DNA from 2 places in the Burkholderia cepacia complex sp. TUM26381 genome. Region 2 is predicted to be linked to the other one. Evidence: predicted binding sites of a transcription regulator. Region 2 holds the regulator's gene; the other holds the start of a gene.
What was found. Region 2 encodes LexA, which represses DNA repair genes until DNA is damaged. Its sites were predicted from a motif close to ACTGTATNNNNATACAGT; they were not measured.
Positions count from the first base shown of each region.

Region 1 (5,491 bases), on a different replicon from region 2:
GCAATCGGGCGGCCTGCAGGGCGCGGCGAGCGTCGCGTCGATCGCGGCGGCGGCCGGCATCGAGCTGTACGGCGGCACGATGCTCGAAGGCGCGGCGGGCACGATGGCGTCCGCGCAACTGTTCAGCACGTTCGACTCGCTGAAATGGGGCACCGAACTGTTCGGCCCGCTGCTGCTCACCGAGGAAATCCTCGTCGAGCCGCTGCGTTACGAGGATTTCAAGCTGCATCTGCCGGCGACGCCCGGCCTCGGCATCACCTTCGACTGGGCCCGCATCGAACGGATGCGACGCGACGCCCGCTGATCCCCACACGACAACCGAAACCGGAGACACAGATGAACAAGCAAGCCATCGACGCACTGCTGAAGACCTTCGACGACGCCGCAGAGAAACCCGGCAACCCGCGCGTGCGCGCGATCGTCAACCGGATCGTGCAGGACATCTGCTACACGATCGAGGACTTCGACGTGCAGCCGAGCGAATTCTGGACGGCGCTGAACTACCTGAACGAAGCCGGCCGCGAATTCGGGCTGATCGCCGCGGGCCTCGGCCTCGAGCGCTTCCTCGACGTGCGGATGGACGAAGCCGAGGAAAAGGCCGGCATCCAGGGCGGCACGCCGCGCACGATCGAAGGGCCGCTGTATGTCGCCGGCGCACCGGAATCGGTCGGCCATGCGCGTCTCGACGACGGCACCGATCCGGGCCAGACGCTGATCATGCGCGGCCAGGTGCTCGGCCAGGACGGCGCACCGATCGCGAATGCGCTCGTCGAGGTGTGGCACGCGAACCACCTGGGCAACTACTCGTACTTCGACCAGTCGCAGCCCGCGTTCAACCTGCGCCGCTCGATCCGCACCGACGCCGACGGCCGCTACAGCTTCCGCAGCGTGCTGCCGGTCGGCTACAGCGTGCCGCCGGGCAGCAAGACCGAGCAACTGCTCGACCAGCTCGGCCGTCATGGCCATCGCCCGGCGCACATTCACTTCTTCGTTTCGGCGGACGGTTATCGTAAGCTGACGACGCAGATCAACATCGACGGCGATCCGCATCTGTGGGACGACTTTGCGTTCGCGACGCGCGACGGCCTGATCCCGCCGGTCAAGCAGGCCGAAGGCGCGGAAGGCAAACCGTACGGCGTCGACGGGCAGTTCGCGCTGATCGACTTCGATTTCTCGCTGCTCAAGGAAAAGCAGGACGTACCGGGAAGCGAAGTCGAGCGGGCACGCGCGCAGGCCTGAGCGCCCTTCCCGTTCGACGAATCGACAACTCAAGGAGTGCAGGATGCTGTTTCATGTGGAAATGACCGTTCGCCTGCCGGCGGACATGGATCCGGTCAAGGCGGCCACGCTGAAGGCGGAAGAAAAGGCGATGTGCCAGCGGCTGATGAACGAAGGCGTCTGGCGCCATCTGTGGCGGATCGCCGGGCAATATGCGAACGTCAGCATCTTCGACGTCGAGAGCGTGCAGCAACTGCATGACCTGCTGAGCCAGCTGCCGCTGTTTCCGTACATGGAGATGGAAGTGCGGGCGCTGTGCCGGCATCCGTCGTCGATTCGCGACGACGACCGGTAAGCAGCGGTGAAGCGCGGCCGTGACCGACGGCCGCGAGCTGCCCGACCCGGGCGGCCCGCGATGTCTCGCAGGCTGCGCGGGTCGTTTTGCGTTTGGCGGCGGTTGCCCGTGCCGTACGGCATCGGCGTGCGCGGCAACCGTCACGCGGTCAGATGCGCCGCAAACCCCACCTTCCCCGGCGCGATCCCGTCCTTCAGCGTCAGCGCGGGAATCTCGTAGTCGCCGGTGTTCTGCTGCCGGAACGGAATCGGCTGCGTGGTCCACAGATCGTCGAGCCGCCGGCCGAGCGCCGCGCGCGTTTCGGCGAAGCGCGCTTCGTTCATCTTGCCCGTCCGGTAGATCACGAACGGCGGCAGCACGTCGAACCCCGGGTAATACAGCACGCCGTGCTGGATCGGAAACAGCACGTCGTCGATCGGCCCGTTGATGCCACGCGGGCTGTAGTGCGACTCCCACCCGCCCGTCGTGACGACCACCATCGCCCGCTTGCCGGCAAACATGCCTTCGCCGTAGCGATCGCCCCAGTGCGTATCGGAATGCTCGCCAACGCCGTACGCGAAGCCGTACGCATACACACGCTCGAACCAGCCCTTCATGATCGCCGGCATCGAGAACCACCACAGCGGGAATTGCAGGATCACCGCGTCGGCCCACTTCAGCTTCTCCTGCTCGCGCGCGATGTCGTCGCTTTGCGTGCCGGCCGCAAATGCGCGCTTCGAGTCGAGCGACGGATCGAAGCGCGCGTCGGGCGCACGATCGGTCACGTCGTTCGCATCGAACGCCGCCTTCCAGTTCATTGCATACAGGTCGGTCACCTGCACCGCGTGGCCGGCCGCTTCGAGATGCGCGACGGCGAAGTCGCGCAGCGCGCCGTTCAGCGAACGCGGTTCGGGATGGGCATACACGATCAGCACCTTCATGTTCGTCACTCCGTGGATTGAATGACTGCAGGATGCCGCTGCCAAAGGTATATTTGAAATGAATTCCTGATATTCCAGGTATAGCCATGAATAATCTCAGACGGCTCGATCTGAACCTGCTCGTCACGCTGGACGTGCTGCTCGCCGAGCACAACGTCACGCGCGCGGCCGAGAAGCTGAACATGTCGCAGCCGTCGGTCAGCGTACAGCTGCAGAAACTGCGCGACGTGTTCGGCGATCCGCTGCTGTTGCCCGGGCCCCGCGGGATGCGGCCGACCGCGCGCGCGGAAGCGTTGCGCGCGCCGTTACGCGATGCGCTCGAAGCGGTCGAACGCGCGGTGATTCCGGCCACGCCGTTCGATCCCGCGACCGCGACGGACACGTGGCGCGTGGCCGCGACCGACTACGGCGAATCGACGATCGTGCTGCCCGCGCTGAATACGCTGCGCTCGGCCGCGCCCGGTACGCGGCTCGCCGTCGTCGAACTCGTGCCGCCGCGCATCGAGCAGGATGCCGAACGAAACGGCATCGACCTCGCGTTCCATACAACCGAGGGTTCACCGCCCGGCATGCGGCGCCTGCCGCTGTTCGTCGAGCGTTACGTGCTGATCGGCCGCGCCGGGCATCCGAAGCTGAAACGGCGCCCGACGCTCGCGCAGTTCGGCACGCTCGAGCACGTGATCGTGTCGCCCGACGGCGGCGGCTTCTTCGGCGTGACGGACGAAGCGCTCGCGAAGGTCGGCGCCGCGCGGCGCGTCGTGCTGTCGGTGCCGCACTTCCTGTTCGTGATGTCGGCCGTTGCGAGCACCGATCTCGTCGCGATGCTGCCCGAGCGGCTGGTGCGCGACGTGCCCGCGCTGCGGGTGGTGGACGCGCCGGTCGAGGTGCCCGGCTATGAAATGTCGATGCTGTGGCACGAGCGCGTGCATCGCGATCCGGCGCATCGGTGGCTGCGGGAGACGATCGCGGCAGCGGTGTAAGCCGTTCGCCGGATCGGTACGGCCGCCCGCTGCGAGCGCCGCGGCACGAAATCCTTCATTCGGGGCTTGAAACCCCGCCAAACACTGTATATATTTACAGTGCTTTTGCACCATTTGACCCGAATTCCGTCATCCACAGACGAACGGACTTTTGTGAGGCGACCATGTTCCAGGCATCCGCATTCGATCCCGAGCAACCCGGCTTCAATCCCGTCCACTTCGAGCGCGCCGCGCAGCGGGCGGTCGTCGATTTGCAGCGTGTCGCGGGCGGCCCCGCGCAACGTGCGCTCGGCCTGCGGCGCCGCACCCATCCTGCGGCCGTCCGCACGATGAGCTGGCAGGCGCTGCTGAACGTCGAAGAGCTGGCATTCTCGAATGCCGGTTTCCTGAACCGCAACGACCCGGCCGTCGTCGACGCGTTCATCCGGCTGCGCGACAGCCGGCTGGTCGCCGCGGACGTCGAGGAACCGGTCGACTGGCGCCGCGACGATGACGACCTGCCGGCCATCTACCTGATCGTCAAGGCGATGCTCGACGCGGAAGAGGAAGAACGGGCCGAAGCGGCCTGACGCGTCATGACCGTTCGCGGTCACGATCTGCCGGAGCCGCGCCGCCACGTTGCGTGGTGACGCGGTCGGCGCTGCCGTTCATGGCGGCCCTGCGTCAGCAAATCGGCGCACCGGACGGTAGCCGCAAACCGTCGCGCAGGCGGCTCTCCGCCGCGCGACGTCCGTCCAGGCGACCGTCAAAGCCGCCGCCCGTTACAGCCTTGCCGCCAGCCGTGAGCCCTGATCGATCGCGCGCTTCGCATCGAGTTCGGCGGCCAGTTCCGCGCCGCCGATCAGATGCACCGAGCGCCCGGCCGCCTGCAGCGGCGCGAGCAATGCGCGCTGCGGCTCCTGCCCCGTGCAGAGCACGATCGTGTCGGCTTCGATCAGCTCGTGGTCGGTGCGCTGCTCGCCGTACGACACGTGCAACCCGCGCGCGTCGATCCGCTCGTAGTTCACGCCACCGACCATCTTCACCTGCTTCATCTTCAGCGTCGCGCGGTGAATCCAGCCGGTCGTCTTGCCGAGCCCCTTGCCGAGCGGAGCGGCCTTGCGCTGCAGCAGCGTCACTTCACGCGCGGGCGCCGAGACCTGCGCACGCGTCACGCCGCCGCGCGTCGCGGCCGGGTCGGTCACGCCCCACTCGGCCTTCCATTCTTCCAGATCGAGCGCCGGCGATTCGCCGTCCTGCACCAGATATTCGGCGACATCGAAGCCGATCCCGCCCGCGCCGACCACCGCGACCCGCCGTCCGACCGGCTGCTTGCCCGCGAGCACGTCGATATAGCTGAGCACGTTCGGCCCGTCCTGCCCCGGAATCTTCGGATCGCGCGGCGCGACGCCCGTTGCGAGCACGATCTCGTCATAACCGCCCGCGATCAGGTCGCTCGCATCGACGCGGCGGTTCAGGTGCAGGTTCACGCCGGTCAGCTCGACCTGGCGGCCGAAGTAGCTCAGCGCTTCATGAAACTCTTCCTTGCCCGGCACCTGCTTCGCCATGTTGAACTGGCCGCCGATCTCCGCTGCGCCGTCGAACAGGTCGACGTGATGGCCACGCTGCGCGAGCACGGTCGAGCATGCGAGCCCGGCCGGCCCCGCGCCGACCACCGCGATGCGTTTCGGCTGCTGCACGGGCGTGTATTTCAGCTCCGTCTCGTGGCACGCGCGCGGATTCAGCAGGCACGACGCGATCTTGTTCTTGAACGCGTGATCGAGACACGCCTGGTTGCAGCCGATGCAGGTGTTGATCTCGTCGGCGCGGCCTTGCGCGGCCTTGACGACGAATTCGGCATCCGCGAGCAGCGGGCGCGCCATCGACACCATGTCCGCGCAGCCATCCGCGAGAATCTGCTCGGCCACTTCCGGCCGGTTGATCCGGTTGGTCGTCACGAGCGGAATGCCGACCTCGCCCTTCATCTTCTTCGTCACCCACGCGAACGCACCGCGCGGCACCGACGTCGCGATCGTCGG
Region 1 is NZ_CM172007.1:2,525,961-2,531,451, forward strand. It holds gene ACWMMN_RS27950 (muconate/chloromuconate family cycloisomerase) at 1-304, shown strand, start outside; gene catA (catechol 1,2-dioxygenase) at 337-1,239, shown strand; gene catC (muconolactone Delta-isomerase) at 1,283-1,573, shown strand; gene ACWMMN_RS27965 (NAD(P)H-dependent oxidoreductase) at 1,714-2,493, opposite strand; gene ACWMMN_RS27970 (LysR family transcriptional regulator) at 2,580-3,473, shown strand; gene ACWMMN_RS27975 (DUF2471 family protein) at 3,638-4,042, shown strand; gene ACWMMN_RS27980 (NADPH-dependent 2,4-dienoyl-CoA reductase) at 4,235-5,491, opposite strand, start outside.
Region 1: the regulator LexA is predicted to act here: its motif matches at 3,557-3,574, upstream of ACWMMN_RS27975 (DUF2471 family protein).

Region 2 (5,491 bases):
GGCCGGATCGGGCCCGTAGATCTCGATCACGTCGCAGCCGATCTCCGATTCGATCAGCGCGTGCGGCGCACCTTCGGCGATCTTGCGGCCTTCCTCGATCACGCACAGGCGATCGCACAGGCGTTCGGCTTCTTCCATGAAGTGCGTGGTGATCAGGATCGTCTTGCCGCGCGCGAGCAGCGAACGCAGCCGCTCCCACATCAGATGCCGCGCCTGCGGATCGAGGCCCGTCGTCGGCTCGTCCAGCACCAGCACGTCGGGATCGTTGACGAGCGCGCGGGCGAGCGTGAGGCGGCGTTTCATGCCGCCCGACAACTCGCCGACCTTCGCATCGGCCTTGTTTTCGAGCTTCGCGAATTCGAGCAGCGGCTGCACGAGTGCGCGTGCGGCCTGCGCCGACATCCCGAAGTAGCGGCTGAACACGAGCAGGTTCTCGCGCACGGTGAAGTCGGGATCGAGATTGTCGAACTGCGGGACGACGCCGACGCGCTGGCGTGCATGCCGCGCGCGCGATGGAACCGGTTCGCCGCATAGGGAGATGGTGCCGGCATCGGGGTGCGTGAGGCCGAGCAGCATTTTCAGGGTGGTGGTCTTGCCGGCGCCGTTCGGTCCGAGCAGGCCGTAGCATTCGCCGGCCTGGACGTTGAAGGACAGACCGTTGACGACGAGCTTGTCGCCATAGCGCTTTTCGACGTTGCGGAAATCGATCGGTGCGACGGACATGGGCATGTTGTCGTTGTGAGCGGGCGCGTTCCGCTGCCCGCCGGCTGGCCGGTTGGCGAACGGATCGGACGAATGCGTGTCACATGGGCATGACCGAAGCGAACGCCGCCGGCGCGATATGACCCGCTGGAGTACGGACGAGCCATTCTAGTGCATCGGCTGCGTCTCTTCAGGGCATGCCTGCACGGTGCGATGTATGCGCGCACCGATCGTGCACTGCATCATCGCGCACGCGCTGCGCGGGGCGAATCAGCGTTTTCCATCCCTTGCGTCCTGAATTGCGGCGCACCATGATGAATGCGTAGGCTCGTTGTCGCGATAGGGAGGTTTCATGGCTAGCTACAACAAGATTTTGCTGTGTTACGACGGCACGCTCGAAGGGCGCAAGGCACTGCGCTGCGGCGCTAATCTCGCAATGGACCTGAAGGCCGAAACGCACTTGCTGTCGGTCGTCGACATGCGTTCGAGCATTGCGCAAAGTGCAGGTTTGCTGACCGACGTCGCATGCGGCCGCTTCGAGGAAACCGCGCGCGAAATCCTCGAGGAAGGGGTGAACTGGCTGCGCGAGCGTGGCGTGCAGGCCGAAGGCCATTTCGCGTTCGGTTATCCGATCGACGAAATCGCGAATCTTGCGTCGGAACTGAAGGTCGACCTCGTCGTTGTCGGCCACCGGTGCCGCAGCGGACTGTCGCGATGGTGGATGGGCTCGGGCAATACGCAACTGCTCGACCGCGTGAACTGCAGCATTCTGGTGGCGTGCTCGTCGGCGGAAGAGCAGAAAGCCGAAATCGCGCGCGAGCGTGAAGCGGCCACGGCGAACGGCAAATGATCTAAAGACGCGATGGTTGCCTGGTCGGCAATGCGTGCCGGTCAGGCGCCGCACCGCTTCAGCGGTGCGGGCGTCGAGCGCGGCCTGTTATGCGTGCAGGTCGATCGCGGACAATTTCCACGAAAACAGCCCGAAGCGGTGGAATACCGCCGCATAGCGCGTGCCGTCGGCGCTGCGCTGATACGTCACGACGAATTCTTCGATATTCCGGTAGCCCGCGCTGGTTTGCTGCGGATGCGTCGCCTCGCTCGGGCTCGCCGGCGTGGCAGGCGCGGGCGCCGCTGACGACGCGGTCGCAGCGGATGCGTTACTGCTCGCAGCGGCGGCACTTGCCGGCGCCGGATTGGCCGGCGTGGCGGCTGGTGCGCCGCCCGGCGTATTGCCTTGCGGCAGATTCGACAAATCAGGCGGGCGCTCGCCCGGATTGCCGCGCGGCGGCAATCCGCTCATCAGCGCGGCCACGCCCTCCGGGGTCGCGTACGCATCGACCAGCGGGCCGATCAACGCGGACCCGATCAGCGCGCCGATCACCGCAAACGGGTTGTTCTTCTTCACAGCGTCGATCCGGCGCATCAACTCTTCCGTGACCTGCTGTTTGAGGCTGATGCGTAGCGACGGAAAATCGACATACTCGCTAATCGCCTGCGCATCTCGCGCATCGATCGCCGATTTCAGGCGACCGAGCGCGACGTACGGCGACGCGTACGCATAGCCGATCGCCGCAATGACGACGACGATCAGCGCGACGATCAGCAGGGGCTTGAGTCGCCATGCGCGGCTCGGCGATCCAGTCACGTTGCCTCCGGTGCGGGGATGTTCCGCAATCAGAGACCGCCCGGCGTAGCCGATCGTTCCTCCGCGATGCAGCGATCGATCATCCGGCACACGGCATCGATCGTGCCGACCATGATCAGGCGCGACCGGCCGTGATAGACGCGCACCGGTGCGCGACGCGCGGGTTCCGCGTGATTCAGGCCGGCGTTCAGCGATACCCGGGCGAACGCGGGGAGCGCTGACGGCAGCAGGGACGCCTGCCGTTCGACTGCGACTTCTTCTTGCACGGGCGCGGCCGCGGACAGCGGTGCGCAGGGCGTGCGGCCGCGCAGATGACGCAGGCGGCCGAATTGACGGAAAGGCAGCAGACGGGCAAGGCGTTCCATGATGTTCTCCTCAGCGAGACGGAATGTCAGAGTTCGCCCGAGCGGATCAGCCCGACGGCGATGCCTTCCAGCGCGAATTCGGCGCTGCCGGCCTTGACGAAGATGTTTTCGTAATCCGGGTTCTCCGCGATCAGCTCGAGACCGCCCGGCCGGCGCATCAGGCGCTTGACCGTGACGTCGTCGCCGAGACGCGCGACGATGATCTGGCCATCCTTCGCTTCCGTGCGCTTCTGCACGGCGAGGAGATCGCCATCGAGGATGCCGGCGTCGCGCATCGACAGGCCGCGCACCTTCAGCAGGTAGTCGGGCTTGCTCGTGAACAACGCGGGATCGCATGCGTAGTGCTGCGAGATGTGCTCCTGCGCGAGGATCGGGCTACCGGCTGCGACGCGGCCGACGAGCGGCAGCGACAACTGCATCAGGCCGGCGTGCGGCAACGTGAACTGGTGCGGGGCATCTTCGATGCCGAGCAGGCGGATGCCGCGCGACGCGCCGGCCGCCAGCTCGATCACGCCTTTGCGCGCCAGCGCGCGCAGGTGCTCCTCGGCCGCATTTGGCGAGCTGAAACCCAGTTCGGCCGCGATCTCGGCGCGGGTGGGCGGGAATCCGGAGCGCTCGATCGCGCGACGGATCAAGTCGAACACTTGCTGCTGACGGGCGGTGAGTTTGGTCATGGCTCAACTGTATGGATAGACAGTGAGCTGTATTTTTATACAGTACTTCGCGAATTTCAAGTGTTACGTGAGGTTCGACGCGATCACGCCGGTTCCGGCGTGATTTCGCGACGTCCGGACGGCGGTTTATCTGCCGCAACCGTCCATCCCGTCTGCGTTAGCACTTTTGAGTATTAAAAAATGAAGAACGATTATTTTTAATCATGTAACCCGTTCGTTAGACTGGCCCGACATCGCAACACCGACAACACTGGAGAACCAAGGATGGCGAAGCGCAATACGGGGCTGGTGGGCGGAGTGGGCCGCCTGATCGCAACACTCGCGCTGGGCGCGGCGGCGGCGCTGGGCGTCGCGACGCATGCCCAGGCCGATACGACGTTCCTGAACGTGTCGTACGACCCGACGCGCGAGCTGTATCAGGACTTCAACCAGGCGTTTGGCAAGGAGTGGAAGGCGAAGACGGGCGAGACCGTGAACTTCAAGCAGTCGCACGGCGGGTCGGGCGCGCAGGCGCGTTCGGTGCTCGACGGCCTGCAGGCAGACGTCGTCACGCTGGCGCTCGCGTATGACATCGACGCGCTCGCGAACAAGGGGCTCGTCAACAAGGACTGGCAGAAGCGCCTGCCCGACAACGCGTCGCCGTACACGTCGACGATCGTGTTCCTGGTGCGCAAGGGCAACCCGAAAGGGATCAAGGACTGGGACGACCTGACCAAGCCGGGCATCTCGATCGTCACGCCGAACCCGAAGACGTCGGGCGGCGCGCGCTGGAACTACCTGGCCGCATGGGCGTACGCGGTGCACAAGCCGGGCGGCAACGAGCAGACGGCCAAGGAATTCGTCACGAAGCTCTACAAGAACGCAGGCGTGCTCGATTCGGGCGCGCGAGGCGCGACGACGAGCTTCGTGCAGCGCGGGATCGGCGACGTGCTGATCGCATGGGAGAACGAGGCATTCCTGTCGGTGAAGGAATTCGGTACCGACAAGTTCGAGATCGTCGTGCCGTCGGTGAGCATCCTGGCCGAGCCGCCCGTCGCGGTGGTCGACAAGGTGGTCGACAAGAAGGGCACGCGCAAGCTGGCCGACGCGTACCTGAACTTCCTGTACAGCCCGCAGGGCCAGGAAATCGCGGCGCGCAACTACTACCGGCCGCGTTCGAAGAACGTGCCGGCGGAACTGACGAAGCAGTTCCCGAAGCTGAAGCTGTACACGGTCGACGACACGTTCGGCGGCTGGACGAGTGCGCAGAAGACGCATTTCGCGGACGGCGGCGTGTTCGACTCGATCTACAAGCCGCAGTAACGCCATAACGACAGCGGCGCGCCACGACAGCGCGCCGCATCCCCGATTGGCCGCCGGCGCGATTCACTGCGCCGGCGTTTGCGTCGGACCCATGAGCAGCATCGACCCAGCAAGAGCATCCGATGACGACGTACACCTTTCGCAAGCCGAGCGCGCTGCCCGGTTTCGGCGTGACGCTCGGCATCACGGTGGCCTATTTGAGCCTCGTGGTGCTGATCCCGCTCGCCGCCACGTTCCTGAAGACCGCGACGCTGTCGTGGGACCAGTTCGTCACCGCCGTCACGTCGCCGCGCGTGCTCGCGTCGTACCGGCTGACGTTCACGTCCGCACTTGGCGGCGCGCTGATCAACGCCGTGTTCGGCTTCCTCGTCGCGTGGGTGCTCGTGCGCTACACGTTCCCGTTCAAGCGCCTCGTCGATGCGATCGTCGACCTGCCGTTCGCGCTGCCGACGTCGGTCGCCGGCATTTCGCTCGCGGCCGTCTACGCGACCAATGGCTGGGTCGGCCAGTATCTCGCGCCGCTCGGCATCAAGATCGCGTTCACGCCGGCCGGCGTGCTGGTCGCGCTGACCTTCATCGGGCTGCCGTTCGTCGTGCGTACCGTGCAGCCGGTGCTCGAGGATTTCGAGCGCGAGCAGGAAGAAGCGGCCGCGTGCCTCGGCGCGTCGCGCTGGCTGACGTTCCGCCGCGTCGTGCTGCCGGCCGTGCTGCCGGCGCTCCTCACCGGTTTCGCGCTCGCGTTCGCGCGTGCGCTCGGCGAATATGGCTCGGTGATCTTCATTGCCGGCAACGTGCCGATGAAA
Region 2 is NZ_CM172006.1:1,724,536-1,730,026, forward strand. It holds gene nodI (nodulation factor ABC transporter ATP-binding protein NodI) at 1-723, opposite strand, end outside; gene ACWMMN_RS08155 (universal stress protein) at 1,055-1,552, shown strand; gene ACWMMN_RS08160 (DUF2939 domain-containing protein) at 1,640-2,347, opposite strand; gene ACWMMN_RS08165 (hypothetical protein) at 2,377-2,712, opposite strand; gene lexA (transcriptional repressor LexA) at 2,739-3,386, opposite strand; gene ACWMMN_RS08175 (sulfate ABC transporter substrate-binding protein) at 3,651-4,688, shown strand; gene cysT (sulfate ABC transporter permease subunit CysT) at 4,811-5,491, shown strand, end outside.